Linked DNA regions of Minwuia thermotolerans. The protein of the gene in region 2 binds, or shares a complex with, the protein of the main gene of each other region. Links are inferred from orthologs where the notes say so. Each region holds a gene or a part of one and is shown on either strand. Other genes may lie near its edges.

Region 1 (3,272 bases), on a different replicon or contig from region 2:
TGCGCGCCATGAAGGACCGGGCGATCGTGTGCAATATCGGCCACTTCGATTCGGAGATCCAGGTCTCGGGGCTGCGCAACTACACCTGGCACAACGTCAAGCCGCAGGTCGACGAGGTGGAGTTTCCCGACGGCAAGCGGCTGATCCTGCTGGCGGAGGGGCGGCTGGTGAACCTGGGCTGCGCCACCGGCCATCCGAGCTTCGTGATGAGCGCGTCGTTCACCAACCAGGTGCTGGCGCAGATCGAGCTGTGGCGCAACCACGCCAAGTACGGCCTGGAGGTCTACGTGCTGCCCAAGCATCTGGACGAGAAGGTCGCCGCGCTGCACCTGGGCCGTCTCGGCGTCAACCTGACGAAGCTCTCCCCCGATCAGGCCCGCTATCTCGGCATCCCCGAAAGCGGACCCTACAAACCCGAACACTACAGGTACTGATCCGGACAACGGATGAACGGCCGGGACGGACCGGCCGGACGCGATATCGAGGAGCCGGCCCCGGCGACGGGGCCGGCTTTTTCTTGTCCGAGAACGACAGACAGGTGTCGCACATGCGACAGGCGCGGGCCGAAAACGGCGTTTGATGTCACATTTGCGACATTCAGTGCGGCGCGCGAGGCCGCGCGGCCGGGCCGCGCCCGCCCGGATTCGACTCAAGCCCGCCCTGCCGGGCGAGACCCAATTCGCCAAGCCATTGCTCTGCAAGGAATTTTCGGAAATCCGTCACCATAAGTAACGGAACCAAAGACCCATAACACAAAAAAAGTTGATGTCAAAGGTTATAAATTCAAACTTATGGGACTAGTCCATCCGATGACGGTAATCGCCAACTGAACGTCGAAAAACAAATCGGAAGCTGCTGTATGTGTGCATTCATGGGCCTTCCATGGATGGCTATTCTGGGCGATTGCACATGACAGAACGCTGTATTGACGGAATTCGTGGCATGTCTGCCGCGAGTTCTTGATCTTTTCAGGCCGCGTTTCGCGAGGGGCGGGGCCGGAGGAGGCTTGATCGGTCCGCCGCGGCCGGCCGCCGGAAACGCAAGACGAGGAAAACAGGACATGTCGCGCAATTACATCTTCACCTCCGAATCCGTGGGCGAGGGCCATCCCGACAAGATGGCCGACAACATCTCGGACGCCATTCTCGACGCCCTGCTGGCGGAGGATCCCAAGTCCCGTTCGGCCTGCGAGACCATGCTCAACACCGGCATGGCGGTGATCTCCGGCGAGATCACCACGACGGCGAAGGTCGACTACACGGATGTGGTCCGTCAGACGATCCGCGACATCGGATACGACGATCCGCGCTACGGCTTCGACGCCGACGGCTGCGCGGTGCTGGTGGCGCTGGACAAGCAGTCGCCGGACATCGCCCAGGGCGTCGACGAGGGCACGGGCCTCGACCTCGACCAGGGCGCCGGCGACCAGGGGCTGATGTTCGGCTTCGCCTGCCGCGAGACCGAGCACCTGATGCCGCTGCCCATCGATCTGGCCCACAAGCTGACCCGCAAGCAGGCCGAGGTGCGGCGCGCCGGCAAGCTGCCCTGGCTGCGCCCCGACGTGAAGAGCCAGGTTTCCGTGCGCTACGAGAACGACCGGCCGTCGGCGGTGGACGCGATCGTGCTGTCCACCCAGCACGATGACGGCGTCGACCACGCGACCATCCGCGAGGCGGTGATCGAGGAGATCGTCAAGCCCGTGCTGCCCGGCCGCTATGACGCCGGCGACATCACCTATCACATCAACCCCACCGGCAAGTTCGTGATCGGCGGCCCGGTCGGCGACTGCGGCCTGACGGGGCGCAAGATCATCGTCGACACCTATGGCGGCATGGGCCGTCACGGCGGCGGCGCCTTCTCGGGCAAGGACCCCTCCAAGGTCGACCGCTCCGCCGCCTACGCCGCGCGCTATGTCGCCAAGAACATCGTCGCCGCGGAACTGGCGGAAATGTGCGAGGTCCAGCTTTCCTACGCCATCGGCGTCAGCCAGCCGGTCTCCGTCGCGGTCAACACCTTCGGCACCGGCCGCATCGCCGAGGACACGATCTCGGCGCTGGTGCGCGAGCATTTCGACCTGCGCCCGAAGGGCATCGTGCAGATGCTCGACCTGCTCCGCCCGATCTACCGCAAGACCGCCGCCTACGGCCATTTCGGCCGCGACGACGCCGATTTCACCTGGGAGAAGACCGACCGCGCAGCCGCGCTGCGCCAGGACGCCGGCGTGGCCGCCGCCGAGTAGCCGCCGCGAGAGACCGCCGCGCGCCAGAAAAGCAAGTGATTGGAGTAACCCGCCATGCAGCAGCTACAGGACCTGCAGAACCCTGAGCTCCTCGCCACCGCGCAGGACTACAGCGAGGACGAGACCACGGACCGCGATTCCGGCCTCTACAGGGCCGAATACGTGATGTCCTTCGTCGAGAAGTGGGACGAGCTGATCGACTGGGAGGCCCGCGCCCGCTCGGAAGGCAAGTTCTTCATCCAGATGCTCCAGGCGCTGGGCGCCAACCGCGTGCTCGACGTCGCCTGCGGCACGGGCTTCCATTCGGTGCAGCTCATGCAGGCCGGCTTCGACGTCACCAGCGCCGACGGCTCGGCGGCGATGGTGGCCAAGGCCTTCGAGAACGGCAAGAAGCACGGCCTGATCCTGAAGACGGTGCAGGCCGACTGGCGCTGGCTGACGCGCGACATCGTCGGCACCTACGACGCCGTGGTCTGTCTGGGCAACTCGTTCACCCACCTTCATGACGAGGCCGACCGCCGCCGCGCCCTGGCCGAGTTCTACTCGGTGCTCGGCCCCGACGGCGTGCTGATCCTGGACCAGCGCAACTACGATTCGATCCTCGACGACGGCTTCAGCACCCAGCACAAGTACTACTATTGCGGCGAGCAGGTAACGGCGGAGCCGGAATATGTCGACGAGGGCCTGACGCGGTTCCGCTACACCTTCCCCGACGAATCGGTCTACCACCTGAACATGTTCCCGCTGCGCAAGAACTACACGCGGCGGCTGATCGGGGAAGCGGGCTTCCAGGCCATCAAGACCTATGGCGACTTCAAGGAAACCTACCAGGAGTCGGACCCGGATTTCTTCATCCATGTCGCCAACAAGGCCCATGCCGGGGTCGAGGAGATCAGCCCGCGCAAGGCCGCCTACGACAAGACCACGGCGGTGGCCGAGGACTATTACGACAGCTCCGACGCCGACGAGTTCTACTTCAACGTCTGGGGCGGCGAGGACATCCATGTCGGCATCTACGACAACTCGCCCGACA
Region 2 (3,303 bases):
AGCCTTCGCCCGACGCCGCTGCCTCGTGCCCGCGGACGGCTTCTACGAATGGCAGAAGCTGGAAAGCGGCAAGCAACCCTGGCGCATCGTCATGGCGGACCGGTCGCCCTTCGCCTTCGCAGGGCTGTGGGAACGCTGGGAGCGTCCCGAGAAGGGCACGATCGACAGCTACACCATCCTGACGACGGACGCCGCACCCGGAATCGCCGAAATCCATCATCGCATGCCTGTCATCCTCGACGCCGCGGACCACGACGCCTGGCTGGATCCGGACGCCGGCCGGGACGCGTTGCTCGATCTGGCCAAGCCCAATGATGGTGTGACGGCCTATCGTGTCTCTGCCCGGGTGGGCAATGTGCACAACGACGACGCCGATCTGATCGAGCCCGTGGACGCCTGAAACGCGGCAACCAACATTCAGACGCCGAGTTCGGGCGCCTGCCGCAGCTCGACCCCAGCGATCTTCCATGCGCCGGCCTCGTTCATCTCCATGAAGTACCGCGCCACGACCGCCGAGCCGTCCTGACCGAAGAAGAACACTTCCTGGACGGTGACATGCTCGAACGCCTCGACCGCCTGGAACTGCATGTCGCGCGGGCGGTAGACCTGCGGATAGCCGGTCCGCACCATTTCCATGAAGTTCGCCGGCGACCCGAACTTCGCCTGTATGGCCGGCGAGGCGTGGGCGAAGGCGCGGTCGCCGTCTCCCGCGCGAAAGGCGGCGATCTGATCCTCGATGACGGCCCGGATCTCGTCGGCGGGCGCGGCCAGCGCCGGCCAGGCGAGACAGAGCGCCAGCACGAGGGCGTGAAGGCGGATGCACATGCCCAGATCCTCCGGTTGTTCCGTTGCCGGCAGGATACGCGAGAACGGGCGCCGGCGGATCAATTCACTGGGCCGAAACGCGGAAAGGCCGCGTCCCTTGCGGAACGCGGCCTCCCCTTCGAGCCATTCGGGCGATGACGCCCGGACGGATTTGCCGTCCGGTTACATCATGCCGCCCATGCCGCCCATGCCGCCCATGTCGGGCATGCCGCCGCCGGAGGACTTGTTGTCGTCCGGCCGGTCGGCGACCATGGCCTCGGTGGTGATCAGCAGGCCGGCCACGGACGCGGCGTCCTGCAGCGCGGTGCGAACCACCTTGGTCGGATCGATGACACCGGCCTTGACCAGGTTCTCGTACTTCTCGGTCGCGGCGTTGAAGCCGTAGTTGGCGTCCTTCTGGTCCAGCAGCTTGCCGGCCACGACGGCGCCGTCGACACCGGCGTTCTCGGCGATCTGACGCGCCGGCGCCTGCAGGGCGCGGCGGACGATCTCGACGCCCACGGTCTGGTCGTTGTTGGCGCCCTTGAGGCCTTCAAGCGCCCGCGTGGCGTAGAGCAGCGCGGTGCCGCCGCCCGGAACGATGCCTTCCTCGACCGCGGCGCGGGTGGAGTGGAGGGCGTCGTCGACGCGGTCCTTCTTCTCCTTCACCTCGATCTCGGAAGCGCCGCCGACCTTGATCACCGCAACGCCGCCGGCCAGCTTGGCCAGCCGCTCCTGCAGCTTCTCGCGGTCGTAGTCGGAGGTGGTGTCGTCGATCTGCTTGCGGATCTGGCCGCAGCGAGCCTGGATATTCTCCTTCTCGCCCGAGCCATCAACGATGGTGGTTTCTTCCTTGTTGATGGTGACGCGCTCGGCCTGGCCCAGCATGTCGAGCGTGACGCTCTCCAGCTTGATGCCCAGATCTTCGGAGATCACCTCGCCGCCCGTCAGGATGGCGATGTCCTCCAGCATGGCCTTGCGGCGATCGCCGAAGCCCGGCGCCTTGACGGCGGCGATCTTCAGGCCGCCACGCAGCTTGTTCACCACCAGGGTCGCCAGGGCCTCGCCCTCGACGTCCTCGGCGATGATCAGCAGCGGACGCTGGGACTGAACGACAGCCTCCAGAATCGGCAGCATGGGCTGCAGATTGGACAGCTTCTTCTCGTGCAGCAGGATGTAGGGCTTCTCGAGCTCGGCAACCATCTTCTCGGCGTTGGTCACGAAGTACGGCGAGAGATAGCCGCGGTCGAACTGCATGCCCTCGACGACGTCCAGCTCGGTCTCCAGACCCTTGGACTCCTCGACGGTGATGACGCCTTCCTTGCCGACCTTCTCCATCGCCTCGGCGATCTTGTCGCCGATGTCGGTCTCGCCGTTGGCGGAGATCGTGCCGACCTGAGCCACCTGCGAATTGGTGGTGATGTCGGTCGAGCGCTTCTTGAGATCGGCCACGACCTTCTCGACGGCCAGGTCGATGCCGCGCTTGAGGTCCATCGGGTTCATGCCGGCAGCAACCGACTTCAGGCCTTCGCGCATGATCGAGGCGGCCAGAACGGTAGCGGTGGTGGTGCCGTCGCCGGCTTCATCATTGGTCCTCGAGGCGACCTCGCGGACCATCTGCGCGCCCATGTTCTCGAACTTGTCCTTGAGTTCGATCTCCTTGGCGACGGTGACGCCGTCCTTGGTGATGCGCGGCGCGCCGAACGACTTCTCGATGACCACATTACGGCCCTTGGGGCCCAGGGTCACCTTGACGGCGTCGGCCAGGGTCTCGACGCCCTTCGCCATCTTGGTGCGGGCGTCGATGCCAAATTTCACGTCTTTCACGGACATATTTCGTCAATCTCCCATACAGCTCGCGGCCGGCAGCGGGTCCGGCCTGCGCTTCATTTCACGGATCGGGCGATCCCGGTGCTCAGGCCGCCTTCGCCTGCGCAGAACCTTCGATCACGCCGAGGATGTCGGATTCCTTCATGATCAGGAGATCCTCGCCATCGATCTTGACCTCGGTGCCCGACCACTTGCCGAACAGGATCCGGTCGCCCGCCTTGACGTCCATGGCGACGGTCTCGCCCCGGTCGTTGCGCGCGCCCGGACCGGCGGCGACGATTTCGCCCTCGCTCGGCTTCTCCTTGGCGTTCTCGGGAATGATGATGCCGCCCGCGGTCTTCTCCTCCGACTCGACGCGACGGACGAGCACGCGATCGTGCAAAGGCCGAAAGCCCATCTGGTACCCTCCATAGGTAGGATTATCTGGTATTCCCTCCGTTAGCACTCACTCTACTCGAGTGCTAGCCGACAGGTGAGCGGGAGATAACCACCGCGCAGCCTTCTGTCAACTCGACCGGCGCAAAATTCCGGAGTTTTCATCGAGCCCGCACCGCCAGCTCGGCAGCACTCACGAAACACTGTTGCTAACACATTGATTTAACGATGTTTTTATTGCCTCTATGGGAGAACTCGTCTCACCATGGAGATCGATGCCATCGGAAATCGAGG

What was found.
Region 1: the proteins of groL (region 2) and metK are in contact, whole or in part, in a cryo-EM structure (PDB 8P4O), measured with the Escherichia coli proteins. The link is inferred for Minwuia thermotolerans from one-to-one orthologs.

The regions. Positions count from the first base shown.
Region 1 is NZ_PIGG01000018.1:2,138-5,409, reverse strand. What follows is about bases 198-3,149. They hold metK (methionine adenosyltransferase), read left to right. Parts: upstream 198-1,060; coding sequence 1,061-2,239; downstream 2,240-3,149. Other genes in these bases: CWC60_RS04090 (glycine/sarcosine N-methyltransferase), read left to right, coding at 2,294-3,149. In the rest of the region: more of CWC60_RS04090, read left to right, coding at 3,150-3,272. UniProt on the Escherichia coli protein: Catalyzes the formation of S-adenosylmethionine (AdoMet) from methionine and ATP.
Region 2 is NZ_PIGG01000010.1:183,413-186,715, forward strand. The notes cover bases 313-3,295. They hold groL (chaperonin GroEL), read right to left. Parts: upstream 2,638-3,295; coding sequence 988-2,637; downstream 313-987. Other genes in these bases: CWC60_RS02015 (SOS response-associated peptidase), read left to right, coding at 313-400; CWC60_RS02020 (DUF4864 domain-containing protein), read right to left, coding at 418-825; groES (co-chaperone GroES), read right to left, coding at 2,720-3,031. Outside these bases: more of CWC60_RS02015, read left to right, coding at 1-312.